2 linked regions of the Microbaculum marinisediminis genome follow. The protein of the gene in region 1 interacts with the protein of each later gene in a pairwise test. Links are inferred from orthologs where the notes say so. Each region holds a gene or a part of one and is shown on either strand. Other genes may lie near its edges. The genes, in order: trkA and ptsN.

Region 1 (14,864 bases):
CGGAAGCCCTGCGGCGTCTGCGCGGCGAACAGGCCGTCGCGGTCGACCGTCGCGGAGATCGTTCCCTTGCTCTCCGCGCGCTTCAGCGTGTCGGCCACGGGCAGCGCGGGGATCGCGCCCGGGGGGCCGTCCAGGCCGTCGAGCACCCGGTCGATGACCGCGGACGATACGAAGGGGCGGGCGGCGTCGTGGATCAGCACCCGGTCCGGCGCGTGCCCGGCGATGGCCTCGAGCCCGGCGCGCACCGAGGCCTGGCGCGTCGCGCCGCCGGGAACCGCCGGGAGCAGCCCGTCGCGGTCGCTGATCTCGGTCGCCAGCCGGTCCTGCCATCCCTCCCGGACGACGACCTGCACGGCGTCGACACGCGGATGATCGAGCAACGCGGCGACGGCACGCGCGACGACCGAGCGCCCGCCGATCAGGCGAAACTGCTTCGGCTCCGGGCCATCGCCTACGGAGGCTCTGGTGCCGGTGCCGCCGGCTACTATTACGGCAATCGTGGTCATTTGGCCCTGATAGCGCGGTATGTCGGTCCGCGTCTTTAGAAAAAACCGTGTTCGCGCAACGTTTATCATGGTTTACGCGGGGCGATCGTTTTTGTTGCGCCGCGAAATTATCTGTCTAAAATGCGGGCAATATGAAAAACGCACATGAAATGGGCATGGCCATTGCGGCCAGGGCCGACACGCCCGGTGGTATCGGTCCCGAGGGCGACGAGTCCGGCGCCGATCCGAAGGGGCAGGGCCTGACGATAGACGGGACGCCACTCGCCGGCCGGGCGATCCTGGCCCCGATGTCCGGCATTACTGACGCGCCGTTTCGCCGGCTTGCGCATCGCTTCGGGGCGAGCCTCGTCGTGTCCGAGATGGTGGCCAGCGAAGAACTCGTGCAGCAGAAGCCCGACGCCGTACTGCGCATCGAAGGCGAGGGCGTGGCGCCGAACGTCGTGCAACTGGCCGGTTGCGAATCCAAATGGATGGCTGAAGGGGCGCGGCTCGCCGTCGATGCCGGCGCCGATATCGTCGACATCAACATGGGCTGTCCGTCCCGCCGCGTGGCCAACCGGTGGTCCGGTTCGGCGCTGATGCGCGATCTCGATAATGCCGCTCGGCTGATCGCGGCGACCGTCGGCGCCGTCGCCGTGCCGGTCACGTTGAAGATGCGGCTCGGCTGGGACCGCGACTCGCTGAACGCGGCCGAGCTGGCGATGCGCGCCGAGGCACTGGGCGTGCAGATGATCACGGTCCACGCGCGCACGCGCTGCGATTTCTACAAGGGACCGGTCGACTGGCCGGCGGTTCGCGCCGTGGTCGAGGCGGTCGACGTCCCGGTGGTGGTGAACGGCGATATTCTCGGCCTGGAGGACGCGCGCGAGGCGCTGGCGCGGTCGGGGGCCGATGCGGTCATGGTCGGCCGCGGCGCGTGCGGGCGGCCCTGGCAGGTCGGCGCGATCGCACGGGCGCTCGAAGCCGGCGCCTCCGAGCTGGAGCCGGCGCCGGAAGACATCGCCGCCATCGTTCTGGAACACTACGAAGCGATGCTCGGTCATTACGGCGATACGCTCGGCATGCGTATCGCCCGCAAGCATCTCGGCTGGTACCTGGAAGCCGTGAAGCCGGCCGACGAGATCGGCGCGTGGCGCGCGGCCCTTCTGACCGAAGACGATCCGCGCGCGGTGGCGGCGGCAATCCCCGATGCCTTCGCCGCGGGACAACTGGAGTGTGCAGCCTGATGACGAGCGCGGTCCTCGACAAGGTCTCCGGCGACGTCCACGCACCGGCGTCGGAGGCTGTCTTCAACGCGCTCCCGCATCCGGTGATCGCGGTCGCGGACGACAACGCGATCGTCTCGGCGAACGCGGCGGCGGAATCGTTCTTCCAGACGAGCCTTTCCGTCTTACAGCGCTACGCCATCACCGATCTGGTGCCGCATGACAGCCCGCTGATCGATCTGTTGGCGCAGGCGCGCGAACGGGCCGCCTCGGTCAGCGAATACCGGGTGGCGATCGGAACGCCGCGCACCGGCGGCGAGCGGCTGGTGGATATCTACGTCGCGCCGATCGCCGAGGAAAACGACACCACCGTGGTGATGATCCACGAGCGCACCATCGCCGAGCAGTTCGACCGTCAGTTCACGCATCGGGCGGCGGCGCGCAGCGTCACCGGGCTGGCCAGCATGCTGGCGCACGAGATCAAGAATCCGCTTTCGGGCATTCGCGGCGCCGCCCAGCTCCTCGAGTCGACGGTGGAGGAGGGCGACAGGGCCCTTGCCCGGCTGATCCGCGAGGAGACCGACCGGATCGTCAAGCTGGTCGACCGGATGGAGGTGTTCTCCGACCAGCGGCCGGTCGAGCGCGATCCGGTCAATATCCACGTGGTGCTGGACCGGGTGAAGCACATTGCCTCTGCCGGCTTCGCCAAGCACATCCGTTTCGTCGAGGAGTACGACCCCTCGCTGCCGCCGGTGCTGGGCAATCGCGATCAACTCGTGCAGGTGTTCCTGAACCTGGTGAAGAACGCCGCGGAATCGATTGGCCCCAACGCGACGGACGGCGAGATCGTGCTGTCGACGGCGTTCCGGCCTGGCGTGCGGCTGTCGGTTCCGGGCAATTCCGAGAAGGTCAGCCTGCCGCTGGAGTTCTGCGTGCGCGACAACGGCCCCGGCGTCGCAGAGGACTTCCTGCCGCATCTGTTCGATCCGTTCGTGACAACCAAGATGTCCGGCTCCGGCCTCGGCCTCGCGCTCGTGGCCAAGATCGTCGGCGATCATGGCGGCGTGATCGAGTGCCAGTCACAACCGCGGCGGACCGTGTTCCGCGTTCTCATGCCGATGTACCTGACCCACCGCGACCCCAACGCGCGCGCGTCCGACGTGAAATCCGACGAGGACTGAGAGACGATGCCTACCGGTAACATCCTGGTCGCCGACGACGACGCCGCGATCCGAACCGTGCTCAACCAGGCGCTGTCGCGCGTCGGATACGACGTGCGCGTGACCGGCAACGCAGCCACCCTGTGGCGCTGGGTCTCGCAAGGGGAGGGCGATCTCGTGATCACCGACGTGGTGATGCCCGACGAGAACGCCTTCGATCTTCTGCCGCGTATCAAGAAGATCCGGCCCGAGATGCCGATCATCGTGATGAGCGCCCAGAACACCTTCTTGACCGCGGTCAAGGCATCGGAGCGCGGCGCCTACGAATATCTGCCGAAACCGTTCGACCTGAACGAACTGGTGACGATCATCGGCCGGGCCCTGGCGGAACCGAAGCCGCGGGCGGCGGACGGTGCGGAGGAAGAGGGGGACAATATCCCACTCGTTGGACGCTCGCCGGCAATGCAGGACATCTACCGGCTGCTCGCACGGCTGATGCAGACCGATCTGACGGTGATGATCGCCGGTGAGTCGGGCACCGGCAAGGAGCTGGTCGCCAAGGCCCTGCACGACTACGGCAAGCGCGCGAACGGGCCGTTCGTGGCCATCAATATGGCGGCCATTCCGCGCGACCTGATCGAAGCCGAGCTGTTCGGCCACGAGAAGGGCGCCTTCACCGGCGCGCAGACCCGCAACACCGGCCGGTTCGAGCAGGCCGAAGGCGGCACGCTGTTCCTCGACGAGATCGGCGACATGCCGATGGAGGCGCAGACCCGTCTGCTGCGCGTCCTGCAGCAGGGCGAGTACACGACGGTCGGCGGGCGCGTGCCGATCAAGACCAACGTCCGGATCATCGCGGCCACCAACAAGGATCTCCGGCAGCTGATCAATCAGGGGCTGTTCCGGGAGGATCTCTACTATCGCCTGAACGTCGTACCGATCCGGCTGCCGCCCCTGCGCGAACGCACCGAGGACATTCCCGACCTGGTGCGTCATTTCTTCGCCCAGGCCGAGAAGGAGGGGCTGCCGCACAAGCAGATCGAACAGGCCGCCCTCGACCGTCTGCGGCGGTATCGCTGGCCCGGCAACGTACGCGAACTGGAAAATCTGGTTCGGCGGCTCGCCGCGCTGTACCCGCAGGAGATCATCAACGAGCAGACGATCGAGGCCGAACTCGGGGAGCCGTCGGCCAACCCCGCCAACGATGGCGACCGTGAGGAAGAAACCCTCGGCGGCTCCGTCGAGCGCCACATGTCGGGCTACTTCCGCGAGTTCGGCGACACCCTGCCGCCGCCCGGGCTCTATCACCGTGTTCTCCGGGAGATCGAGGAACCGCTGATCGGCGCCGCATTGGCGGCGACACGCGGCAACCAGATTCGCGCGGCGGAGCTTCTGGGACTGAATCGCAACACCTTGCGCAAGAAGATCCGCGACCTCGATATCCAGGTTATCCGCAGCAGCCGGTAGTTTTCGGGCTGCCGCCTTTTCCTTGTCTCATTTCTGCAACATTTGTGGTTGATCTGCATCGGTCCGGCGCCGAGTATCCGGCGGCGGCGTGGTGCGCGCTGCCGCTATTCCGCTGCAGCGTCCGGAGCCGGAACGGGAATGGGTTTCAGTCAGTGACACTTGCCGAACCGCGACAGCAGCCAGTGCCGGCGTTTTCGACGCGCCGCAGAAAATCCCTGCGGATCGTGGGCGCGCTATTGGTGGTGCTGTCGCTTGTCGCGGGGACCGGGACGTTCGCGGTCCTGACCGGTCTGACCGCGGTCGAGCCGGACGAAAACGCCGTCGCCGCCGCGTTGGTCGTGAACCTGATCCTGGTTGCCGGGCTGGGCGCCATCGTCGCGGTCGAAATCGGCCGGTTGTGGCTGGCTCGCCGTCGCGGCATCGCCGGTGCGGGGCTTCATCTGCGCATTCTCGCGCTGTTCGCGGTGATCGCGGTGGTCCCGGCGGTGATCGTCGCGATCATTGCCAGCGTTACGCTCAGCCGGGGGCTCGATACGTGGTTCTCCGAGCGCACCAAGGCGATCATGCAGACCTCGCTGTCGGTTGCCGACGCGTATCTGCGCGAACACGGGCAGGTCATCCGGGCCGACATCCTCGCCATGGCGACCGACCTGGAACGCGCGGACGCGATGTACCGGGACGATCCGGAGCAGTTCCAGAAGTTCTTCACCGCGCAGGCGGCGATCCGGTCGCTGCCGGCGGCGTACCTGCTGGACGAGAACCTGAATGTCCTCAGGCGCGCCGATATCGAGCTGAAGCGGGAATTTCTGATGCCGCCGGCGAATGCGGTGGAGCAGGCCAAGAGCGGTGAGGTGATCGTCATCGCTCCGGGCGTCTCGAACCAGGTCGGTGCGATCAAGAAACTCGACGACTTCGACGGGGCCTATCTCTACGTCGCCCGGTCCGTCGATCCGCTGGTGATCAACTACCTGCGCCTGGCCCAGGCGAATATCGCCGAGTTCTCCAGCCTCGAGCGGCGGCGTTTCGGCGTGCAGATCGCCTTCGGTCTCATGTATGTCGGCTTCGCCTTCATTCTGCTGCTGGCGGCGGTGTGGGTCGGCATGGGGTTCGCCAACCGGCTCGTGTCTCCGGTCCGAAGGCTGATCGGCGCCGCGGATCAGGTGGCCCAGGGCAACCTCTACGTCCAGGTGCCGATCCGCAACAAGGAAGGCGATCTGGCGAGCCTGAGCACCACCTTCAACAAGATGACGACGCAGTTGCGCTCCCAGCGCGACGATCTACTCGAAGCCAACGAGGAGCTCGACGAACGGCGGCGCTTCATCGAGACGGTGCTCGCCGGGGTTCCGGCGGGCGTGCTCGGCGTCGATGATGCCGGCGCCGTTTCGCTGGCCAACCGCTCGGCCGCCGTGCTTTTGGGGACGAGCCAGGAAGAGCTGCTCGGCAAGCCGCTGACCGATGAGCTGCCGGAACTCATACCCTGCATCGAGCAGGCCTGGGCGCAGCCGTCACGGTTGATCCACGACCAGATTTCGGTGCGCCGCGGCGGGCGCGACCGGACCATCGCCGTGCGGGTGGCGACCGAGGTCTCGGCGACGGGCCACCGCGGCTATGTCGTCACCCTCGACGACATCACCGAACTGGTCACGGCGCAGCGGACCTCCGCCTGGGCCGACGTCGCGCGCCGCATCGCCCACGAGATCAAGAACCCGCTGACGCCCATCCAGCTTTCGGCCGAGCGGCTGAAACGCAAGTACGGCAAGGCGATCACCGAAGACCGCGAGATCTTCGACCAGTGCACCGACACGATCATCCGGCAGGTCGGCGATATCGGCCGCATGGTCGACGAGTTCTCCTCGTTCGCGCGCATGCCCAAGGCGGTGATCGCGCCCGCCGATATCGTCGAGACGGTCAAGCAGGCCGCATTCCTGATGCGTGTCGGCAACCCGGAGGTCGACATTTCGCTCGACCTGCCCGAGACGGCGATCTCCGTCCCCATCGATCGCCGGCTGATCTCGCAGGCGGTGACCAACATCATCAAGAACGCGATCGAGGCCATATCGGCGACCGATCCCGACGCGAATGGCGAACGCGGCCACGTGGCGGTGACGGTCGGGGAGGCGAACGGCTGGGTGACGATCGACGCGATCGACAACGGCATCGGCCTGCCGAGCGAGAACCGGGCCAGGCTTCTGGAGCCGTACATGACGACGCGCGAGAAGGGCACGGGCCTCGGTCTGGCCATCGTCGGCCGCATCATGGAGGAGCATGGCGGCCGAGTCGAACTGGCGGATGCGCCGTCGGTGGCCGAGGGCGGGCACGGCGCCTGGGTTCGCCTTGCCCTGCCTGTCGGCGGCAATTCGGAAATGGAAATGGACGACCTGGAACGCGCGGTCGACGCGGCCGTGTCGTGAACGCGTCAGTGGAGCAACGGTGAATGGCGAAAGATATCCTGATCGTCGACGACGAGGCCGATATTCGCGATCTGGTGGCGGGCATCCTGGAGGACGAGGGCTACGACGCCCGGTCCGCCCGCAACAGCGACGACGCGTTGTCGGAGATCGAGGCGCGCCGGCCGTCCATGGTCTTTCTCGACATCTGGCTGCAGGGCAGCCGGCTCGACGGGCTGGAACTGCTCGAGGTCATCAAGCAGGACCATCCCGATCTCCCGGTGGTGATGATCAGCGGTCACGGAAACATCGAGACGGCCGTCTCCGCGATCAAGAAGGGCGCCTACGACTATATCGAGAAGCCGTTCAAGGCCGACCGGCTGGTGCTGGTGGCAACCCGGGCGCTGGAGACCTCGCAGCTGCGCCGGGAGGTGAAGGACCTCAAGCAGCGCGCCGGTGACACCAGCCGCATCGTCGGCAAGTCGAGCGCGGCCAATCAGCTTCGCAACGCCATCGAGCGGATTGCCCCGACGAACAGTCGTGTGCTGATTTCCGGCTCGTCCGGGGCGGGCAAGGAGCTTGCCGCGCGGACATTGCACGGCCTGTCGGCCCGCGCCTCCGGCCCCTTCGTCGTGATCAACGCGGCGACGATCACGCCGGAGAACATGGAAGTCGCGCTATTCGGCACCGAGACCGCGGACGGCCGCCGCGTGATCGGCGCGCTCGAGGAAGCGCACGGCGGTACGCTGTTCATCGACGAAGTCGCCGACATGCCGCGCGAGACCCAGAACCGCATCCTGCGGGTTCTGGTCGATCAGAACTTCCAGCGGGTCGGCGGCTCGGCCCGGGTGTTCGTCGACGTGCGGATCGTCTCCTCGACCAGCCGCGACCTCGAGCTGGAAGTGCAGGAGGGCCGGTTCCGGGAGGACCTGTTCCATCGCCTGGGCGTGGTTCCCGTGCGGGTTCCCGCGCTGGCGGAGCGGCGCGAGGACATTCCCGAACTGGTCGACCACTTCATGCAGCAGATCTCGAACTCGACCGGCCTGCCGATCCGCCGCATCGGCGCCGACGCCATGGCGGTGCTGCAGGCGCACGACTGGCCGGGCAACGTGCGCCAGCTTCGCAACAACGTGGAACGGCTGATGATTCTCGCCGGCGGCGACGCCGAGGCGGTCATCACCGCGGACCTGCTGCCGGCGGAAGTCGGCGCCTCGCTGCCGCCGGCGCCGGGCAATTCGCGGGCCGAGGAAATGCTGGCCCTGCCGCTGCGCGACGCGCGCGAGATCTTCGAGCGCGAATACCTGATTGCCCAGATCAATCGCTTCGGCGGCAATATCTCGCGCACCGCCGAGTTCGTCGGGATGGAACGTTCGGCGCTGCACCGCAAGCTCAAGACGCTCGGCGTCGGCTGAGCCGAGAAGACGCGACGCCGGCCGTAGGCTGATCAAGCAAAACAAGCTATGAAGCGGGGCTGACGTCCGCGGCCGGAAGGCCGCGGGCGCCGCGATGTCGCAATTCGGGGACTGAACCATGAAGGTCGTGATCTGTGGAGCTGGCCAGGTGGGATTCGGCATTGCCGAGAAACTGGCCGCCGAGAACAACGACGTCAGCATCATCGACCGGGCACCGGAACTGATCCAGTCGATCACCGAGACGCTCGATGTCCGCGGGTTCGTCGGCCATGGCGCCCACCCGGACACGCTCGCCCAGGCTGGCGCGGAGCAGGCCGACATGCTGATCGCCGTGACGCTGCACGACGAGGTCAACATGATCGCCTGTCAGGTGGCCCATTCGCTGTTTAACGTCCCGACCAAGGTCGCCCGCATCCGCGCCCAGAGTTACCTGGCGCCGCACTGGCGCGATCTGTTCTCGCGCGAGCATCTGCCGATCGACGTGATCATCTCGCCGGAGGTGGAGGTCGGAGAGATGGTGCTCCGGCGGCTGGCGCTGCCGGGCGCGACCGACACCGTCACCTTCGCCGACGGGCAGGTGGTGGTGGCCGGCGTCTATTGCGACGAGAACTGCCCGATCGTGGACACGCCGCTGCGCCAGCTCACCGAGCTGTTCCCGGACTTGAAGGCGCTGGTGATCGGTATTCAGCGCGGCGAGCGCTTCTTCGTGCCGGATTCGTCTGATTCGATGCTGGTCGGCGATGTCGCCTACTTCGCCGCCGACCGTGACCAGGTGCGTCGCACGCTGGGTATCTTCGGCCACGAGGAAGCGGCCGCGTCCCGGGTGGTGATCGTCGGCGGCGGCAATATCGGTTTCTACGTGGCGCGCGAGATCGAGGCGCGGCAACGCAGCGCGCGGGTGAAGGTCATCGAGTCCTCCCGCAAACGCGCCATCGAGGTGGCCGACGATCTGCGCCGCACGGTCGTCCTGCACGGCAGCGCCCTCGACGAGGAGCTGCTGCGCGAAGCCGACGTCGCCGACGCCGACACCATCGTGGCGCTGACCAACAGCGACGAAGTCAACATCCTGGCGTGCGTGATGGGCCAGAAACTCGGCGCGGGGCGCAGCCTGTGCCTGATCAACAACCGGGGTTATCCCGACCTGACGCGGTCGCTCGGCATCTCGGCCTACGTAAATCCGCGCCAGATCACCGTTTCCAAGGTGCTGCAGCACGTGCGGCGCGGCCGTATCCGCGGCGTCCATTCGGTCCAGAACGGCGCCGCCGAGATCATCGAGGCGGAGGCGCTGGAAACCTCGCCGCTCGTGGGCAAGCCGTTGCGCGAACTCGATCTGTTCGATGGCATCAGGATCGGCGCCATCTATCGTGGCGAGGAGGTGATCATTCCGCGCGGCGACACCTACATCCAGCCGCACGATCGCATCGTCATGGCGGCAATGGCCGATCAGGTCCGCAAGGTCGAGCAGATGTTCCGCGTCAGCCTGGAATTCTTCTAAGCCGATCGCGGTTCCCATGATCCCCGTCGTCTTCGTCTTCGCCCATTTCCTCGCCGCCTACGCCCTTGCGCTGGTTCTGCCGGCCGTGGTGGCGATCGGGCTGGGCGAGGGGACGCTGGGGCTCGATTTCCTGATCAGCGCCGGCCTATGGATTTTCGTCGCGGGGGCGATGATGCTGAGCCTGCGCGGGCGCGAGCGCAGGCTGAGGCCGTCCCAGCGCTATCTGCTGGCCCTGATGCTCTGGTTGCTGTTGCCGCTGGTCGGGGCGCTGACGCTCACGATGACCGTCGACGGACTGGGCGTGGTCGAGGCCTATTTCGAAGCGGTCTCGGGACTGACGACGACGGGCGCCACCGTGCTGCCGCCGCCCGAGGAGCTGCCGCGCAGCGTCGTGCTCTGGCTGGCGATGACACAGTGGTTCGGCGGCGGCCTGACGCTGCTGGTCGTCGTGCTGGCGCTCGCCCCCTCCGGCGTCGGCGGTCTGCCCGAGACCCATTCCCGGATGGTCGAGCATGGCGGGTTGCCGGAGCGGCGTCGCCTGATCCTGCTCGTTCGCGACGTCTTTCCTATCTATCTCGGCGCCACCGCCGTCACCTTCCTGCTTCTGGCGGCGACGGATCTCGAGGCGTTCGAAGCGCTTTGCCTCGCATTCAGCGCGGTATCGACCGGCGGGTTTTCGCCGCGCTCGGTGACGATCGGCGAATACGTGCCGACGTTCGGCATTCTCGTCCTCGTGGTGGCGATGCTGTACGGCGGGACGAACGTGCTGTGGCAGCGCAATCTGTTCCAGCTGCGCCGGTCGCGGCGGATGTCGGACCGGGAGAGCCTGTGGGCGATCGGGCTGTGCCTGGGGCTCGGCCTGATCGCCGGATTCGCGTTTTTTCGTGCGGCGGGGCAGGGCGTCGGCATTGCCCTCCGCGACGGGCTGTTCACCGCGACATCGCTGATCACCACATCCGGCTTCGAGATCAGACACGCGAGCTTCGAGATCTTTCCGATCCCGCTGGTCGCGATCCTCCTGGCGATCGGCGCCGCGAGTTTCTCGACCGCCGGCGGTATCAAGCTCTTCCGGGTCGGCGCGATGCTCGTGCAGGGCGGGCGCGAGCTCAATCGGCTCGTCTATCCGCATGGCATCCGCCCCTCACGGCTGGGCGGGCAGCCGTACGACATCCAGGTGATGAAGGCGATCTGGACCGGCTTCCTCGCTTTCGTATTCGCCGTCGTCGCGCTGTCACTGCTTCTCGCGAGCGAGGGACTCCCATACGAAGGCGCGGTCATGGCGGCGCTTTCCGCGGTGTCCAATGCCGGGCCGATCTATGCGAGCGACTGGGCCGTATCCGGTGACTGGCCGTCCTATGCGGATATGGATACGGGCGCGCAGCTGGCGTTGTGCCTGGGCATGATTCTCGGGCGTCTGGAGGTCGTTGCCGCGCTAGGTCTTCTGGTTTACATGGTGCGTCGCGGATAATCCTTGTTTCGGCTCCAATCCGCCTTCATTCTGATACCAATCACAAGAAAACGACTCGGAGCAGCCTCGACCATGTCCCGCATCGCCTACGTCAATGGCCGGTATGTTCCGCATGCCTACGCCCAGGTGCATGTCGAGGACCGTGGCTATCAGTTCAGCGACGGCGTCTACGAGGTCTGCGAGGTGCATGACGGACATCTCGTCGACGAAACGCGGCACATGGCGCGGCTCGGCCGCTCGCTGAAGGAGCTGCGTATTCGCGAGCCGATGTCGGCGAAGGCGCTCGGACATGTGTTGCGCGAGACCGTGCGGCGCAACAGGGTGCGCAACGGGCTCGTCTACCTGCAGGTGACCCGCGGCGTCGCCAAGCGCGACCATCCGTTCCCGAAGGACGACGTGCCACCGGCGGTCGTCGTGACGGCGCGTGCGATCGATCCGAAAAAGAGTGCAAAATCGGCGGAAAACGGTATCAGTGTCATTACGGTTCCGGAAAATCGCTGGGATCGGGTCGATATCAAGTCGGTTTCTCTGCTTCCCAACGTGCTTGCCAGGCAAGCGGCGGAAGACGCCGGTGCATCGGAGGCGTGGTTCGTCGACACGGATGGCTATGTGACGGAGGGGTCGGCGACGAATGCGTGGATCGTCGATCAGGATGGCCGATTGATCACGCGGCCGGCGGAATTCGGGATCCTGCGCGGCATTACCCGAACCGTCGTCGTCGATCTCGCCGCCCGCGAGGGCGTCGAAATCGTCGAGCGGCCTTTCACCGTCGAAGAGGCGAGAAAGGCGCGTGAGGCGTTCGTGACGTCGGCGACAAAACTGGTTATGCCGGTTGTCAAGATCGACGATGCGGTCATCGGGAACGGTAAACCGGGCTCTATCGCCGGAAAACTGCGCGAGCTTTTCTACACGCAGGCGGAGATCGCGCCGTAAAAATGAACAGTGCGGTGCAGAATCGAACCTTGCCCCGGCGGTACGAGTTGCCATCTAATTGTAGCCGGGACGGATTGATGGTTTGCCGATCAATCTTGGTCGGAAGAGAAGGGACCCGCCCTGAAAGGAAATGGCGGGGCAAGAGGTAAAGGAATGGCGGCGGAACGAAATCAAAACCTACAGGACACGTTCCTCAACTACGTACGCAAGAACAAGACGCCTCTCACGATTTTCCTCGTAAACGGGGTTAAACTTCAGGGGGTAGTCACCTGGTTCGATAATTTCTGCGTATTGTTGCGGCGCGATGGACATTCTCAGCTTGTCTACAAGCACGCAATCTCCACGGTCATGCCGAACGGGCCGATTCAGCTGTTCGAGCCGGCCGAGGAAGGCGCAGCCGCTGGTGGCTGATTGAAGCCGGTCGATCCTGCACGGCATGGTCGCGCGCCCGGCCGGGACCCGGAGCGGGCGTCGGGACATAGCACCGCGCGTGACCCCACGCGCGCGTATGTCCTCGTACCGGTTCTCGAGGCAAGCGATCGGAAGGGACGGGACGACGCGCGCGGCGGCTCCAAGGCCGCCGTGGTGCGTTCGGCCGAGGCGCGGCTCGATGAAGCCGTCGGCCTGGCCGGTGCCATCGACCTCGATGTGGTCGGGCAGGGCGTCGTCCGCGTCGCCGCACCGCGGCCGGCGACGCTTATCGGCAGTGGCAAGGTCGAGGAACTCGCCGCCATCGTGCGCGGCGAGGATGCCGAGCTCGTCGTTGTCGACGCGGCGCTGACCCCGGCGCAGCAGCGCAATCTCGAAAAGGCCTGGGACGCCAAGGTCCTCGATCGGACCGGCCTGATCCTCGAGATCTTCGGCGCGCGGGCGCGCACGCGGGAAGGGCGGCTGCAGGTCGAGCTGGCGCATCTGACGTGGCAGAAGAGCCGCCTGGTACGGTCCTGGACCCATCTGGAGCGACAGCGCGGCGGCTTCGGTTTCATGGGCGGGCCGGGCGAAACCCAGATCGAGACCGACCGGCGCCTTATCCAGGAGCGGATCACCCGCATCGAAAAGGAACTCAAGGCGGTTCGCCGGACCCGCGCGCTGCATCGCGAGACGCGCCGCCGGGTTCCGTATCCGATCGTCGCCATCGTCGGCTATACGAACGCCGGAAAATCCACGCTTTTCAATAGGTTGACCAAGGCCGAGGTGCTCGCCGAGGACCTGCTTTTCGCAACGCTCGATCCGACATTGCGCGGCCTGACGCTGCCGGAAGGTCATATGGCCATCCTCTCCGACACGGTCGGGTTCATATCGGACATTCCGACCGATCTCGTCGTGGCGTTCCGCGCGACGCTCGAAGAGGTCATCGAAGCGGATCTGGTGATGCATGTGCGGGACATTTCGCACCCGGACACGAAGGCGCAGGCGGCCGACGTCGTCGACGTGCTGTCTTCGCTCGGCGTCGATACCGAGGACCCCCGTCACATGATCGAGGTCTGGAACAAGATCGACCTGATCGGCGCGGAGGAGTGCGACAGCCTGAAGGCTGCTGCCGAGCGTCTGCCCGAAATCGAACGACCGGTCCCGATTTCCGCCATGACGGGCGAGGGGGTCGACGCGCTGCTCGCGGCGATCGAGACCCGCCTGAAAGGCGAGATCGCGCACCGTTCGGTGGTGCTCGATGCGGCGGACGGCGCCGGCATGAACTGGATCTATGAGCGCTGCACCGTCACCGGGCGGCGGCATGACGACGACACCGGCGTCGTCCGTCTCGACGTCGACGTCCCGATGAAGCGGCTGGCGGAGTTCAATCGGCGGTTCGCGAAAGCGCTGCGCCTCGACTGAGGGCGGGCGCGCCTTCAGTTTTCTTGGCGTCCTGCCACCAGCCTTCCATCCGCTCGAGCGTCACGGCCTCCAGAGGCGTGCCTTCGGCGCGCGCCTGCTGTTCGATGTGGGCGAAGCGGCGGCGGAACTTGTCGTTGGTCCCGCGCAGGGCGTCTTCGGGATCCACGCCGAAATGACGGGCGAAGTTGGCCACGGCGAACAGGACGTCGCCGATCTCGTCCGCAAGTGCGCCCCGGTCTCCGGCTTCGGCGGCTTCGGACACCTCGTCGATCTCCTCGTGGATCTTGGCGATGACCTGGGCGGAGTCGTCCCAGTCGAAGCCGACCCGGGCGGCGCGCTTCTGCAGCTTCACGGCGCGCTGCAGCGCGGGCAGGGCGAGTGGCACGTCGTCGAGCAGCGAGGCCGGCCCGGGCGTTTCGCGCTCGGCGTGTCTTTCGGCCTTCTCCTCGGCCTTGATGTCTTCCCAGTTGCGCTTCACCGCCTCCGGCGTAGCGGCTTTGGTCGCCGCGAAGACATGCGGATGGCGGCGGATCATCTTCGTGGTAATCGCCGCGACGACGTCGCCGAAGGAAAACGCGCCGATTTCCTCCGCCATGCGGGCGTGAAAGACGACCTGGAGCAGGAGGTCTCCCAGCTCGTCCTTCAGGTCCATCAAATCGTCGCGGGCGATGGCGTCGGCGACCTCGTAGGCTTCCTCGATCGTGTAGGGCGCGATCGTCGCGAAATCCTGTTCCAGATCCCAGGGACACCCGGTCACCGGCGTGCGCAGCGCGGCCATGATGTCGAGGAGCGTATGGATGTCTTTGGACGGACGCATCGGCAATCCCGGAATCGGTTCGGAGATGGGCGCAGCATAGCAGAGGGACGATGGTACGCGCGGCCAATCGCGAACGGCATTGTCCCGGAAACCGAGTGCGGGGCCGTAAACCGAAACGCATTCCTGCGGCCGCACTCCGGTAAAGAAATGTCGCATAAGATATATTATGGAACCAAATGGC
Region 2 (14,878 bases), on another replicon or contig:
CGACAAGGACGACTACGCCTATCTCAACGCCGCCAAGGTCGACATGGCGGCCGGCTCGATCGTCACCTCGGAGCCGGTGCGCGCGGTGTCCAAGAGCGGAAAAATCCGCGCCAAGTCGATGGAAATCACCGACCGCGGTGCCCATCTGCTGTTTCGCGGCAATGTTGTCGTGGATTTGCGCCTCGATGGCGGCCGTGTTGACGATGCCGGGGATGCCGGGAACGATGATAGTCTGGGCGCCGATAGCCTGGGCGAGGATAGCTTGGGCGACGGCGCACCGGGCGTGGATGGGACGACCGACGAAATGCCTGCACATGCCGAGTAGACGACACACCGCCCTGGCGACTGGCCTGCTGCTTCTGGCGGCCGTTTTCGCGACCGGCGCCCGCGCCCAGGCCGTGACCGACGCCTTTTCCGGCCTTTCGGTCGAATCCGACAAGCCGGTCAAGATCGAGGCCGACCAGCTCGAGGTCTTCGACAAGGACAAGATGGCCGTGTTCTCGGGCAACGTGAAGGTCAAGCAGGGCACGACGACCATGCAGACCGCCGAACTCAAGGTCTTCTATGCCGGCGAGGGCGGCGCCACGGAAGGCAATCAGCGCGTTTCCAAGCTGGAGGCGACGGGCAAGGTGGTGGTCAAGGCCGACGGCCAGACGGCCACCGGCGACTGGGCGATTTTCGAGATGGCGAGCCAGCAGGTGACGCTCGGCGGCGCCGTCGTGCTGTCGCAGGGCAAGAACGTTCTGCGCGGAACGCAACTGATCGTTAACCTGGAAACCGGTCAATCGAAACTGGTTTCCGAGGCACCCACAGGCAGCAGTGGACGTGTCCAGGGGCTTTTCATTCCCGGCGCGATGGGGCAGAAGCAAGAAAAGCGCCAGAATCGGGAAGAGAGCCAGGATCAGTCGAACTGACGCCGGACCGCCGCCCGCTCCAGCCGGGTTCCCCGGAATCGGTAACCGACGAAACGCTTCGATGGGAGCATCACGCGCCTTGGGCCGTCTTTTGACTTTGCCACGCCGGCTGCGCCGGTCCCTCGCTGGTGACACCGCGCGCGACGCCGCCGCGCCGAGCGCACGCGATGCCGGCGATACCAGCCTGGCGGATCCCGGCCTGGCTGACCCTGCCTGGGCCGATCCCAGCCGGGCCGATCCCGTCTTCGACGCACCGTTCGCGCCCGCAGGCCTGCCCGGCGCGCCGCCCGCAAGACAGACTGGGCGGGAATTTCCCCGGGGGCCGGGCGCCGATGGTGCTGGGCCTGACGGGGTTGGGCCTGACGGGGATGCGCGCAACGGAACCGCGCTCGATGGCAGCGCGCTCGATGGCGGCGGGTTCGATTGGCGGACCTTCGAGACCGTGGTCTCGGGCGCACCGGATCCGGCCAGCACCGCCGTCGATACCCGTGAGCCGCCCGCGGTGGAGGCCGTACGGGGCGCGGGCTGGCTCGAAGTCCACGACATCAAGAAGAGCTTCAAGAGCCGGCTCGTCGTCAAGGGCGTCAGCCTGGGCGTCAGCCGCGGCGAGGTGGTCGGCCTGCTGGGCCCCAACGGCGCCGGCAAGACGACCGTGTTCTACATGATCACCGGCCTGATCACCGCCGATTCCGGCGCGATCACCTTCGACGGCCGCGACATCACGCGCCTGCCGATGTATCGCCGCGCCCGCCTCGGCATCGGCTACCTGCCGCAGGAGCCGTCGATCTTCCGCGGCCTGACCGTCGAGCAGAACATCATGGCCGTGCTCGAGGTGACCGAGCCGAACCGCAAGAAGCGCCGGGAAGAACTCGATTCGCTGCTCGAGGAATTCGCCATCACCCGGCTGCGCAAGTCGCCCGCCATCGCCCTGTCCGGCGGCGAGCGCCGCCGCGTCGAGATCGCCCGCGCGCTCGCCTCGCGGCCTTCCTTCATGCTGCTCGACGAGCCCTTCGCCGGCATCGACCCGATCGCCGTCGGCGATATCCGCGCCCTGGTGCGGCATCTGTCGGCGCGCGGCATCGGCGTCCTCATCACCGACCACAACGTGCGCGAAACCCTGGGTCTCATCGACCGCGCCTACATCATCCACGATGGCCAGGTGCTGATGCAGGGCTCGCCCGAGGAGGTCGTCGCCAACGAGGACGTGCGCCGGTTCTATCTCGGCGACGAGTTCCGCATGTAGGCGCGGAAGCGATGGCACTCTTCCCGAAGCTGGAGCTGCGGCAGAGCCAGTCCCTGGTGATGACCCCGCAGCTCATGCAGGCGATCAAGCTCCTGCAGATGTCGAATGTCGACCTCACAGCCTATGTGGAAGCCGAGCTGGAGCGCAATCCGCTGCTCGAGCGGACCGGAGATACGGGCGAGGATCGGGGCGGCGAGGACGGCGGCCAGGAGGACCGGGGCGGCGATTTCGATCCGGCGGGCGATTCGGAGGCGGTGCCGGGCGATCTAGTCGAGGTCACCCGCGGCGAGGACGTCGCGGCGATCTCCGACAGCCTCGATACCGACTTCGACAACGTCTACGACGCCGAGACGCCGACCACGGGCCCCGCCGCCAGCCGCGACGCGGGCGGAGATGCCAGCGGCGAGTCCGGTGGGAACACTGGCGGCGATATCGGCGGCGCCCCTGGCGGCTGGAGCACGGTGCGCGGCGACCGCCGCTCGGGCGACGGCGAAGGCGACTTCCTTGAGCAGACGGTGGCCGGCGAGGCCAGCCTGCACGACCATCTGGCCGACCAGCTCGCCATGGCGGTGTCCGACCCGACCCGGCGGCTGATCGGCCGCCATCTGATCGACCTTGTCGACGAGAACGGCTATCTGAGCGAGCCCCCGGCGGAGACCGCCGAACGGCTCGGCGTGCCGCTTGCCGATATCGAGGCGGTGCTGGCGACCCTTCAGACCTTCGATCCGCCCGGCGTCTGCGCCCGCGACCTCGCCGATTGCCTGGCGATCCAGTTGCGCGAGCGCGACCGCTACGACCCGGCCATGCAGGCCCTCGTCGAGAATCTCGAGCTCCTCGCCCGGCGCGATCTCGCCGCGCTGAGGAAGGTCTGCGGCGTCGACGACGAAGACCTGATCGACATGATCGCCGAGATCCGCCGCCTCGATCCGAAGCCCGGACAGGCGTTCGGCTCCGAGCCGGTCCAGCCCGTGGTCCCGGACGTGTTCGTGCGGCCGCGCCCCGACGGCACCTGGCACGTGGAGCTCAATTCCGACACGCTGCCGCGCGTGCTGCTGGATCAGTCGTACTACGCCACCGTCTCGGGCGGGGCCCGCTCCGACACGGACCGCGCCTACCTGTCCGACTGTCTGCAGCAGGCCAACTGGCTCATTCGCAGCCTCGACCAGCGCGCCCGCACCATCCTCAAGGTGGCGACCGAGATCATCCGCCAGCAGGACGCCTTCCTGGCCAAGGGCGTGCGCTACCTGCGGCCGCTCAACCTGCGCACCGTCGCCGACGCGATCCAGATGCACGAATCGACGGTGAGCCGCGTCACCGCGAACAAGTTCATGGCGACGCCGCGCGGCATCTTCGAGCTCAAGTACTTCTTCACCGCCGCGATCGCGGCGACGGAAGGCGGCGAGGCCCATTCCGCCGAGGCGGTGCGCCACCGCATCAAGGATCTGATCGACGCGGAAGCCGCCGATGCCATCCTTTCCGACGACGCGATCGTGGGAATCCTGCGCGGCCAGGGGATCGATATCGCCCGGCGCACGGTCGCCAAGTATCGGGAATGGTTGAAGATTCCGTCTTCCGTTCAGCGCCGGCGGGAAAAACGGGCCGGTTTGTGAAAAGTCAAGTCGAACCTCCGATTGACTTGGCAGGGCAGCGTCCTTAGGTTCCGACCGCCGCGAGGGGGCAGGACTTCGAGACGACCCACGCGGCACCGCGGCGTCGCAATCGGCGGCGCGAGGGCCTGGGGTTAGCGCAATAGAAGCCCGGAAGGCGAAATCCGACAGGGCCGTCCGAACGACACGAGATCATGCAACTTCGGGTCACCGGAAAGAACATCGACATTGGCGACGCGCTGCGAGAGCAAGTCTCTGAGCGGCTTGGCGTTGCCATGGGCAAATATTTCAACGGCGGCTGGTCCGGCCAGGTGACCGTCGAGCGCGAGGGCGTCGGATTCCGCACGGAATGCCGTATCCATCTCGACTCGGGGATCGACCTGCACAGCCGTGGCGTCGGCGGCGACGCCTATGTGAGCTTCGACCAGGCCGCCGAGCGCATCGAGAAGCAGCTGCGGCGGTACAAGCGCCGGCTCAAGGATCATCACGCCGAGCAAGGCAGTGGTGAGCCGCAGGCGGCGACCAGCTACGTCATCGCCGCGCCGGACGAAGACGAGACCGGGGAAGCGGGGATCGTCGACGACAATCCGATCGTCATCGCCGAGAGCCAGACAGCACTGCGCAAGATGACCGTGGGCATGGCGGTCATGGCGATGGATCTGGGAGAGGCGCCGGTCGTTCTGTTCCGGAACGTGGCCAACGGCCGCATGAACGTCGTTTATCGCCGCCATGACGGCAACATTGGCTGGATCGATCCGGCCGAGTCCGATGAAAAGGAGGCACGCGGCTAGCGCCGAATTCGGGCCGCGCGTGTCGCGCCCGCTGGTGCTTGCCCCGTGACGGTGCAACATGGATCTCAGCGATCTCATTCGCCAGGACGGGATCATTCCCTCGCTCAAGGCGAATTCGAAGAAGCAGGTAATCCAGGAGATGGCGGAACGGGCGGCGACCCTGCTCGACCTGCCTGCGCGCGATATTTTCGATCACCTGCTGCAGCGCGAACGGCTAGGCTCGACCGGCATCGGCCAGGGCGTGGCCATCCCGCACGCCAAGCTGGCCAAGATCGATTCGCTGTTCGGCATGTTCGCCAGGCTCGACAAGCCCATCGATTTCGACGCCATCGACGACGAGCCGGTCGATCTGGTGTTCCTGCTGCTGGCACCCGAAAGCGCCGGCGCTGACCATCTCAAGGCGCTCGCCCGCATCGCCCGCCTGATGCGCGAGCCGGGCATGGCCCAGAAGCTAAGGGCCTCGCGCGACGCCGCGGCGATCTACGCCGTGCTCAGCCTGGCCTCAGAGCCGACCGCGGTCTAGCCCGCGCGCACGCCTCCCAGTTCCGTTCCCTGAAACGCAAATCGCCGGACCGCGAGCGGCCCGGCGATGCGGGAATTTCCGTGCTGTCGGGCCGGTCAGTGCACGCTGACGGTCTCCAGTTCGTGCTCCTTGGCGCCGGCGACCGCCGATTCCTGGCTGTCGGTCAGCATGATCGGCGTGCCGTCGGCGGCGTTCAGCATGAACAGGCGGATGCCCGGCGCCATGTCGGGCGCGTCGGGGAACAGCTGCTTGAGGACGTCCGACATGATCGGCTTCACGTAGGCGATCTCGCCGCCGCCCATATTGGCCAGCATTTCCTCGGTGATGACGATCTTCTCGTCGTGCCGGTTCGCGTTCCGTTCCATGATACTCATACCTCTTACCTTTCTCGAGACCCGGCGCCCTCAGGCGATGTCCGTGATCTCGATCGTACGGACGACCCGTTCGGGTTCGGGCCGCACCAGATCGATCACGAGCAGGCCGTTCTCCAGGCCCGCCCCGCCGACCTCCATGCCGTCGGCCAGCACGAAGGTGCGCTGGAACTGACGGGCGGCGATGCCGCGGTGGAGGTATTCTCGGTCGGGCTCCTCGGTCTGCTTGCCCTTGATGGTGAGCTGGTTGTCCTCCAGCGTCACGTCGAGCTGGTCCTTGGTGAACCCGGCGACCGCGAGCGTGATCCTCAGCGTCGTCGCCTGCTCCCCGTTCCTGGGCAGCCGTTCGATGTTGTAGGGCGGGTATCCGTCGCCCGAACTCCGCGATACGCGGTCGATCAGGCGCTCGATTCCGTCGAAACCGAGCAGATAAGGGCTGTTTAGCGTAGACATACGCGGCATCCGGCAAAGTCCTCGTCACCAAGCGACCTTGAACTGGGCCCTTTCGGCGCCCGCTCCGTGAACCGGCGACATTCGCGTCCGCCGGTCGAGATTGGATATGGGGTTGCCGGATTGGCGGTTCAAGCCGCCCTAGGCGATCCGGGCGCCGCTGTCCCGGTCGAAGAAATGCAGGGATTTCAGGCCCGTATGCGCCGTCAGGCGATGCCCGGGTGCGAAATCCGCGTATCCGGGGGCACGCACCGTGATCTCGTGGCCGGCTCCGGTGCGGCCATGCACCAGCGATTCCGCACCGATCGGCTCCACCCCGGTCACAGCGAAAGCGACCGGCACGGTGTCGGAATCGCCCTCCTCGCCGCCCTCGCCGATCACGAGGTCTTCGGGCCGGATCCCGACGACCACCGGGCCGCCGGCGCCCTTGGGCGGCGGGATCCGGTGCCCCGTCCCGTCGAGATCAAGGCCCTCGCCGTCCGGCTCGGCCGGGATCAGGTTCATCGGCGGCGAGCCGATGAAGCCGGCGACGAAGGTGGTGGCCGGCTTCTCGTAGACCGCCATCGCCGTGCCGATCTGCTCGATGCGGCCCTCGTTCATCACCACCAGCAGGTCGGCGAGCGTCATCGCCTCGAGCTGGTCGTGGGTGACGTAGATCGAGGTGGTTCCCAGGCTGCGCTGCAGCCGCTTCAGCTCGATGCGCATCTGCACGCGCAGCTTGGCGTCGAGATTGGACAGCGGCTCGTCGAACAGGAACACCTTCGGCTCGCGCACGATCGCCCGGCCCATGGCGACGCGCTGGCGCTGGCCGCCGGACAGCTGCCGCGGCTTGCGGGCGAGCATCGGCTCGATGGCGAGCAGCCCTGCCGCCGCGCGGACGCGCCGCTCGATCTCCGGCTTCGGCGTGCGCCGGTTGCGCAGGCCGTAGGCCATGTTGTCGTAGACCGACATGTGCGGATACAGCGCGTAGTTCTGGAACACCATGGCGATGTCGCGCGCGGCCGGCTCGCGGTCGTTGACCGGTTCGCCGCCGATCGCCACCGCCCCCTCGCTCACCGTTTCCAGCCCGGCGATCATCCTGAGCAGCGTCGACTTTCCGCAGCCCGACGGGCCGACCAGCACGCACAGCGTCCCGTCGGCGATGCGAAGGTCGACGGCCTTCACCGCCTCCACCGCGCCGGGATAGACCTTGCGCACGCCACTGAGGATCACGTCAGCCATCGAAAGCTCCTACTTTTCCTGCTCGATCAGGCCCTGCACGAACAGCCGCTGCATCAGCACGATCACCACGACCGGCGGCAGCATGGCGAGGATCGCGGTGGCCATGATCAGGTGCCAGAGCGGCTCGGAATCCGGCACCGCGACCATGCGCTGGATGCCCATGACGGCGGTGTAGTAGCCGGTATCCGTCGTCACCAGCAGCGGCCACAGGTACTGGTTCCAGCCGTAGATGAAGAGGATGACGAACAGCGCCGCGATGTTGGTGCGCGACAGCGGCAGGAGGATGTCGCGGAAGAACTTCATCGGCCCCGCCCCGTCGATGCGGGCGGCCTCGGTCAGTTCGTCGGGGATGGTCAGGAACACCTGGCGGAACAGGAACGTCGCCGTGGCGCTGGCGATCAGCGGCAGCGAGAGGCCGGCATAGCTGTTGAGCAGCCCGAGGCCCGCCACCACCTCGTAGGTCGGCAGGATGCGCACCTCCACGGGCAGCATCAGCGTCAGGAAGATGATCCAGAAGGCCGTCCTCTTCAGCGGAAACCGGAAATAGACGATGGCGAAGGCCGACAGGAGCGAGATCGCGATCTTGCCGACCGCGATCGACAGCGCCATCACCGTCGAGTTGAACAGCATCAGGCCGATCGGTGGCGTGCCCGCGGCCGCCTCGCCCGTGCCGAGCACCTTCCAGTAGTTCTCGACCAGCTGGTCCCCCGGCCACAGCGGCATCACGCCGGACAGGAAGTCGCTGGCGGCATGCGTCGAGGCGACGAAGGCGATCCATACCGGCAGCACGATGAAGGCTGCGCCGAGGATCAGCGTCAGGTGGGTTACGAGCGTCAGGAGCGGGCGGCGTTCGACCATGGCTGTCCTCACACACCCATCTGACCGGAAGACAGCGGAACGGCCGGCTTCCTTGCGCTCATTCCCGCGAAAGCGGGATTCCGGGGCGGAACGAGGGGCATCGCTATGTGGCCCTTGATTCCCGCTTGCGCGGGAATGAGCGGGGAGTTTTGTTGAGGGCGGAGCGTGGCCATCGCGTCCTCAGTAGTGCACGCGCCGCTCGACGAAGCGGAACTGGATGACGATCAGCACGATGACGATCGCCATCAGGATGACCGACTGGGCCGCCGAGCCGCCGAGGTCGAGGCCGATGAAGCCGTCGCGGTACACCTTGTAGACGAGGATGGTGGTCGCCTGGCCCGGGCCGCCGCCGGTCGTCGCGTGGACGATGCCGAAGGTGTCGAAGAAGGCGTAGACGAGGTTGACGACGGCGAGGAAGAAGGTGGTCGGCGACAACAGCGGCAGCGTCACCGTGAAGAAGCGCTTGACCGGACCGGCGCCGTCGATCGCGGCGGCCTCGATCAGCGAGCGCGGGATCGACTGCAGGCCGGCGAGGAAGAACACGAAATTGTAGGAGATCTGCTTCCAGGCCGCGGCGATGATGATCAGGATCATCGCCTGGTCGCCGTCGAGCACGTGGTTCCACGACAGGCCGAGGCCGCGCAACGCGTAGGCGACGATGCCGATCGTGGGATTGAACATCAGCCACCACAGCACGCCGGCGAGCACGGGGGCGACGGCGTAGGGCCAGATCATCAGCGTCTTGTAGGCGGTCGCCCCGCGCAGCACCCGGTCCGCGGCGACCGCGAACAGAAGCGCGAACCCCATCGACAGGATAGCGGTAGCGGCGCTGAACACGACGGTGACGTGAACGGAGGCGAGGTAGCCCGGGTCCTCGAACAGACGGACGAAGTTGTCGAGGCCGACGAACTTGACCGAAAGCCCGAAGGCATCCTGGCGCAGGACCGACTGGTAGACTGCCTGGCTCGCGGGCCACAGGAAGAAGACCGCGGTGATCGCAAGCTGCGGGGCGAGCAGGGCCGCCGGCAGCCAGACGCCTGAAAAGCTGACGCGTTTGTCGTTCATCGCGGAAAGAGGTGCATGGCAAGGACAAGGTGCGGCGGGCCGCCGATGGCCGCCCGCCGCTTTTTGGGGTTGCTCTAGGAGTTCTGGTCCTGGAACTCGCGCAGCAGCTTGTTGCCGCGCTCCACGGCCGCGTCGAGCGCCTCCTCGGCGCTCTTCTTGCCGGCCCAGACCTCTTCCAGTTCCTCGTTGATGACGTCGCGGATCTGGACGAAGTTGCCCAGGCGCAGGCCGCGCGAATTCTCGGTCGGCGGATTGAGGTTCATCTGCAGAACCGAGATGTCGGCGCCGGGGTTCTTCTCGTAGTAGCCCTGCGCCTTCGACAGTTCGTAGGCGGCGGTGGTGATCGGCAGATAGCCGGTCTCCTGGTGCCACCAGGCCTGCACCTCCGGCGAGGACAGGTAGGTGAAGAACTTCGCCGCACCCTTGTAGGTCTCGTCGGAATGGCCGGTCAGGGGCCACAGCGTCGCGCCGCCGATGATCGAGTTCTGCGGCGCGCCGGCCGCGTCGTCGTAGTAGGGCAGCATGCCGACACCGACCTCGAAGTCCTTGGCGTTGGCGCGCACGCCGGCGAGCGAGGCCGAGGAGTTCATGTAGATCGCGCATTCGCCGGAATAGAACTTCGGCGCGGGATCCGAGCGGCGTCCGCCGTAGTCGAAGATCTTCGACGTCTGCCACTCACCCATGTTGGCGACGTGTCGCTTCTGCAGGTCGCCGTTGAATTCGAGCACGACGTCGGTGCCGCCGAAGCCGTTGGCCTTCGAGGCGAACGGCACGTTGTGCAGCGCCGAGAAGTTCTCCAGCTGCACCCAGGACTGCCAGCCCGTGGTGAAGCCGCAGGAGGCCGCACCCGACTCGATGATCTTCCTGGAGAACGCCTCGATGTCGCCCCAGGTCTTCGGCGGGGTGTTCGGGTCGAGGCCGGCTTTCTCGAATGCCGTCTTGTTGTAGTAGAGGATCGGCGTCGAGGAGTTGAACGGCATCGACAGCATGTTGCCGTCGGTGTCGGTGTAGTAGCCGACGACGGCCTGCAGGTAGGCCTTCGGATCGAACGGCTCGCCCGCCTTCTCCATCAGCTCGTAGACCGGATAGACGGCGCCCTTGGCGGCCATCATCGTGCCGGTGCCGACCTCGAACACCTGCACGATCGCCGGGTGCTCCTTGGCGCGGAAGGCGGCGATCGCCGCCGTCATCGTCTCGGTGTAGTTGCCCTTGTAGACGGGCGTGACCTTGTAGTCCGACTGCATGGCGTTGAAGTCGCCGGCGATCTTCTCGACCTTCTGGCCGAGCTCGCCGCCCATGGCGTGCCACCAGACGACTTCGGTGGCGGCGTTCGCCGAGCCGGCTGCGAGCGTCGCGCCGGCAACGGCAAGCCCCGCGAGCGCGGACGTTCCGGCGGTCCGGAATAGGGTCATGGAGAGCCTCCTTATGGATCCGACGCCGGGAACGGCGCCCTGAGGAGGCTGGCGGTATCACCGCCATCTGACAGTCGGATTACGGTTCCATGTCGGCGCCGTGACACCCCTTGGCGGCGCCAGGATCTTCGGCTCGGCCCTGGCTCGGGCCCTGACGCAGCGTGTGACGCGGCGTCGGTTTGCCGGTCAGCCTGCCGCCGGCGCCGGGAAGCGCAACGCCGCCCGCAGCCCGCCCGACGCGGCCGTGCCCAGCGTCAGGTCGCCGCCATAGGCCTGCGCGATCTCGGCGACGATGGCCAGGCCAAGGCCGCTGCCCGAGCGGCCCTGCCCCGGCCCGGAGACGTCGAGCCGCTCCCAGCGCCGCAGCACCGTCTCGCGGTCGGCCTCGGGAATGCCGGGGCCGTCGTCCTCGACGACGATCGCCGTGCCGTCCGCGTCCGGCGCGACGGTGACGGCGATGCGCCCGCGCGCCCACGTCACCGCGTTGTCGGCGAGGTTGCCGAGCGCCTCGTAGAGGTCTTCCGGGTCGACGGCGAGGCGCGTGCCGGGGGGAACCGCGATGTCCCACTGGATGCGCTCGCCCGCCGGTGTGCGGGCCAGCGCGCCGGCGACGCGGCGCACCACCGGCTCGACGTCGATCAGCGCCGACGGCCGGTGGCTCAGCCGCGCCACGGCGATCGCCCGCTCGACATGGCGGCGCATGGTGCCGGCGATCTCCGCGAGTTCGTCGGCGGCCTGGTCGTCGCCGCCCGCGCGCACCCGCTCGGCATGGCTCGACAGGACCGTAAGCGGCGTCTTCAGCCCGTGCGCCAGGTCGGCGGCGCGGGTCCGCGCGCGCTCGATGGTGGCGTCCTGGGCGTCGAGCAGGTCGTTGACCTCGTGGGCCAGGGGCACCACCTCGGCGGGAAAATCCGACGGCAGCCGCGCCGTCTCGCCGGAGCGCACCGCGCCGATGGCGCGGCGCACCGTCTCCAGCGGCTTCAGCCCGAACTGGATCTGCGCCCAGGCCGCCGCCAGCAGCACCCCGCCGAGCAGCGCCAACGACAGCGCGAGTTCGCCGGCGAAGGCGCGGGTGGCCCGCGTCACCTCGGCACGGTCGACGGCGACCGCGATGCGCAGGTCGCGCAGGCCCGCTCCGGTATTGCTAGCGCCGGGTTCGTAGGAGACCTGCCGCTCGCGGACGATCAGCGTCGCGTCGCCCGGCCCCGGCCGGACATGGCGGTGCACCGCGCCGTTGCCCAGCGCGTCGGCCGGCAGGTCGAGGGTCTCGTCCCACAGCGAGCGCGAGCGCAGCAGCGTGTCGCCGTTTTCGTCGCGGATTTCCCAGTAAAGGCCGGACAGCGGCGTGGTGAAGCGCGGATCGGCGGGCGGACGGGCCAGCGTGACGGCGCCGTCGGCGGCGATGGCGACGTTGCCAGCAAGCTGGTTCAGGTAGGTCTCCAGCTCGGCGTCGACGCGGCGCGAGACGTGGCGCTCGAACAGCAGCGCCAGCCCGAGCCCGGCGATGATCAGCGCCACGGCGACCCAGATCGCCGCGCCGGCGAACAGCCTGAGCCTGAGCGAGCGGCCGCTCACCCGGCCGCCTCCGGCACCATGTAGCCGAAGCCGCGCCGCGTCTCGATCAGGTCGACGCCGAGCTTCCGCCGCACGCGCCCGACCAGCACCTCGATGGCGTTGGAGTCGCGTTCGAAGTCCTGGGCGTAGAGATGCTCCGTCAGCTCCAGTTGCGAGACCACGCGGCCGGCGTGGTGCATCAGATAGGACAACAGCCGGTACTCCTGCGGCGACAGCGCCAGGGGCACGCCGTTCACGCTGACCTTCATCTGCCGCGTGTCGAGGCTGACCGGCCCGTTGGTGAGGATCGGGCTCGCCTGCCCCGCCGAGCGCCTGAGCACGGCGCGCAGCCGCGCCACCAGTTCCTCCATCCGGAAAGGCTTGGGCAGATAGTCGTCGGCGCCGGCGTCGATGCCCTCGACGCGCTCGTGCCAGCTGCCGCGCGCCGTCAGCACCAGGACGGGAAAGCGCTGGCCGGCCTCGCGCCAGCGCTTCAGCACCGACAGGCCGTCCATGCCGGGCAGCCCGAGATCGAGCACCACGGCGTCGAACGCCTCGGTGTCGCCGCGGAACCAGGCCTCCTCGCCGTCGGCCTCGCGGCTCACCGCGTAGCCGGCGGCGCTCAGCGCGGCGTCGACGTCCCGGGCGATCCGGTCGTCGTCCTCGACCAGCAGGATGCGCATCAGTCGTCCCGGTCCGGCAGGATCCTGGCCGTGGCCGCGTCGACATAGATCTCGTGCAGCCGGCCGTTGCCGTCGATGACCTTGAACTCGTAGAGCCAGCGGCCATCCTCGCGATCGAACTCGATCTCGAGGATTTCCCCGGGCAACTGGCCGGCGACCGTGGCGATCACCTCGGCAAGCGGCAGCGCCTCGCCGCGCTTGACCGCCGCCCACGCCGCATCGTGGTCGTCGTCTTCATGGTCCCTGTCCCTGCCCCGGTCGCTGTCGGCGAACGCGCCGAATGGCATCGCCGGCGCGGCCGCGAGGACCGCGGACAGGAACAGGACTGAAAGGCTGTGTCTGATCATCGCCCGAACCTGCCGTGATCAAGCTGACAAAACGCTGACAAGGCCGATCAGCGGTCGGTCAGCGAGGCTCCGGTATCTCCTGTCGACAACGGCGATGACGCCGCTGGAACCGAAGTCGAAACCACGATTGGAGATAAGCATGAAGCGCAATGTCCTGAAAGCCCTGGCCCTGTCCGCGATCCTCGGCGCCGCCGCCGCGCCGGCCTATGCCAGCGATGACGCGGATTGCGGCAACACGCCGCGCGACCAGTGGATGAGCATGGACGCGGCGAAGGCCAAGGGCGTCGAGATGGGCTACGAGGTCCGCAAGGTCGAGGCGGACGACGGCTGCTACGAGCTCAAGGTCATCGACAAGAACGGCGCCCGGGCCGAGCTCTACCTGCACCCGGTCACCGGTGCGGTCGTCCAGCCCAAGGACGACGACTGATGTCCGACGCCACGGCAGTGGGCACCGAGGTCGGCCGCGAAACGCGGCCGGCCGACGTGCGTGTCTGGGACCCGCTGGTCAGGATCTTCCACTGGACCCTCGTCGGCGGCGTCCTCGTCGCCTATGTCAGCGGCGACGAGTGGGACCGGCTGCACATCAATGTCGGCTACGGCATCGCCGCGCTGATCGCCTTCCGGCTGGTCTGGGGCGTGGTCGGGTCGCGCCATGCCCGCTTCAGCGATTTCGTCTACCGGCCCTCGCGGGTGCTCGGCTATCTGCGCGACACCATGGCGTTCCGCGCCAGGCGCTACATCGGCCACAATCCGGCCGGCGGCGCGATGGTGGTGGCGCTGCTGACCATGATCGCCATCATCTGCAGCACCGGCTTCATGATGACGACCAATGCCTACTGGGGCGTGAAATGGGTCGAGGAAGTGCACGAGATCGCCGTCAACGCGACGCTGGTGCTGATTGTCGCCCATATCGCCGGCGTGCTGATCGCCAGCTGGGAGCATGGCGAGAATCTGGTTCGCGCCATGGTGACGGGCCGCAAGCGGGCCGAATAAGCAGGTGGGCCGAATGAGCGGGCGACCCGGTCGAGCCAGTCCCAGGTACCGGGTCAGCTCTTGAGCAGATGAGCGGGCGCACGCGCGCCACCCGGCGCGCGAGCCCCGCGGTCCGCTGCTCTTACGGCTTGTCGACGAACTTGAGGCCGCCGACGGGGCGCACGGCGCTCGCCTGCGGGCCCTTCTCGCCCTCCCCGGAATGAACCACAAGCTCGACCGTATCGCCGAGCGACAGCGTATCGAAGCCGTTGCCGACGACGCTGTTGCGATGGAAATAGACCAGCCGGCCGTCGGTCATGGCGATCTGGCCGAAGTCGCGGTCGGGATGAAGCTCCTCGATCCGGCCGGCCAGCGGCGCGTCGTGCACCTTCACGTCGGCGTTGGCCTTCTGCTTCCACTTCTTGAGCTGGCGCTCCATCGCGTCGAAGGCGTCGCGGATCGCCACATAGATGTCCTCGTGCGCATGCACGTTGCCGGGCTTGTTGTTGACGGTGAGCTCGGTGCCGGGCACCCGCACCTCGATGCGGATCTCGTAGAGGTTGCCCTTGGTGTGGTGCTTGTGCGGCGCCTCGATCTGCACGTGGCAACTGGTGATGCGGTCGTAGAACTGCTCCAGTCTGCCAACCCGCTCACGCACGCGCTTTTCGACGAATTCCGAGGGGTCCATGTTGCGGAAAGCGATTTCGACGGGAGTTTCCATTGCGACGCCTCACTTCGATTCGTTGATACACCGGACTATCGTCGCAGCGGCCGTTTCGCCGCTGCATTGACCTAGATTAAGCACGGACTGCGGCGGCGCAAAGGTGGTGCGACATTCGGCGTTTGCCCGGCCGCCGCGCGGGTTGC

Evidence for each region.
Region 2: the proteins of trkA (region 1) and ptsN interact in binary tests that used the Escherichia coli proteins (3 or more experiments, as listed by UniProt). The link is inferred for Microbaculum marinisediminis from one-to-one orthologs.

What each region holds. Positions count from the first base shown.
Region 1 is NZ_JALIDZ010000010.1:179,889-194,752, reverse strand. Bases 7,639-10,443 are described here. They hold trkA (Trk system potassium transporter TrkA), read left to right. Parts: upstream 7,639-8,255; coding sequence 8,256-9,632; downstream 9,633-10,443. Other genes in these bases: MUB46_RS20070 (TrkH family potassium uptake protein), read left to right, coding at 9,649-10,443; ntrX (nitrogen assimilation response regulator NtrX), read left to right, coding at 7,639-8,137. Outside these bases: MUB46_RS20105 (bifunctional 2-C-methyl-D-erythritol 4-phosphate cytidylyltransferase/2-C-methyl-D-erythritol 2,4-cyclodiphosphate synthase), read right to left, coding at 1-506; tRNA dihydrouridine synthase DusB, read left to right, coding at 638-1,732; MUB46_RS20095 (two-component system sensor histidine kinase NtrB), read left to right, coding at 1,732-2,892; ntrC (nitrogen regulation protein NR(I)), read left to right, coding at 2,899-4,338; MUB46_RS20085 (sensor histidine kinase NtrY-like), read left to right, coding at 4,563-6,749; more of ntrX, read left to right, coding at 6,773-7,638; more of MUB46_RS20070, read left to right, coding at 10,444-11,100; MUB46_RS20065 (D-amino-acid transaminase), read left to right, coding at 11,173-12,033; RNA chaperone Hfq, read left to right, coding at 12,187-12,444; GTPase HflX, read left to right, coding at 12,445-13,866; mazG (nucleoside triphosphate pyrophosphohydrolase), read right to left, coding at 13,829-14,683. UniProt on the Escherichia coli protein: Part of the constitutive potassium transport systems TrkG and TrkH. May regulate the transport activity of TrkG and TrkH systems. Binds to NAD(+) and NADH.
Region 2 is NZ_JALIDZ010000007.1:6,912-21,789, reverse strand. What follows is about bases 3,527-6,345. They hold ptsN (PTS IIA-like nitrogen regulatory protein PtsN), read left to right. Parts: upstream 3,527-4,613; coding sequence 4,614-5,078; downstream 5,079-6,345. Other genes in these bases: ugpC (sn-glycerol-3-phosphate ABC transporter ATP-binding protein UgpC), read right to left, coding at 6,041-6,345; MUB46_RS15540 (Hsp20 family protein), read right to left, coding at 5,483-5,911; MUB46_RS15545 (BQ00720 family protein), read right to left, coding at 5,174-5,443; hpf (ribosome hibernation-promoting factor, HPF/YfiA family), read left to right, coding at 3,959-4,555; rpoN (RNA polymerase factor sigma-54), read left to right, coding at 3,527-3,767. Outside these bases: LPS export ABC transporter periplasmic protein LptC, read left to right, coding at 1-325; MUB46_RS15570 (LptA/OstA family protein), read left to right, coding at 315-914; lptB (LPS export ABC transporter ATP-binding protein), read left to right, coding at 1,186-2,157; more of rpoN, read left to right, coding at 2,169-3,526; more of ugpC, read right to left, coding at 6,346-7,120; sn-glycerol-3-phosphate ABC transporter permease UgpE, read right to left, coding at 7,130-7,978; sn-glycerol-3-phosphate ABC transporter permease UgpA, read right to left, coding at 8,159-9,043; sn-glycerol-3-phosphate ABC transporter substrate-binding protein UgpB, read right to left, coding at 9,118-10,455; MUB46_RS15515 (sensor histidine kinase), read right to left, coding at 10,642-12,030; MUB46_RS15510 (response regulator transcription factor), read right to left, coding at 12,027-12,692; MUB46_RS15505 (PepSY domain-containing protein), read right to left, coding at 12,692-13,039; MUB46_RS15500 (PepSY domain-containing protein), read left to right, coding at 13,179-13,466; MUB46_RS15495 (cytochrome b/b6 domain-containing protein), read left to right, coding at 13,466-14,032; hpf (ribosome hibernation-promoting factor, HPF/YfiA family), read right to left, coding at 14,154-14,732. UniProt on the Escherichia coli protein: Seems to have a role in regulating nitrogen assimilation.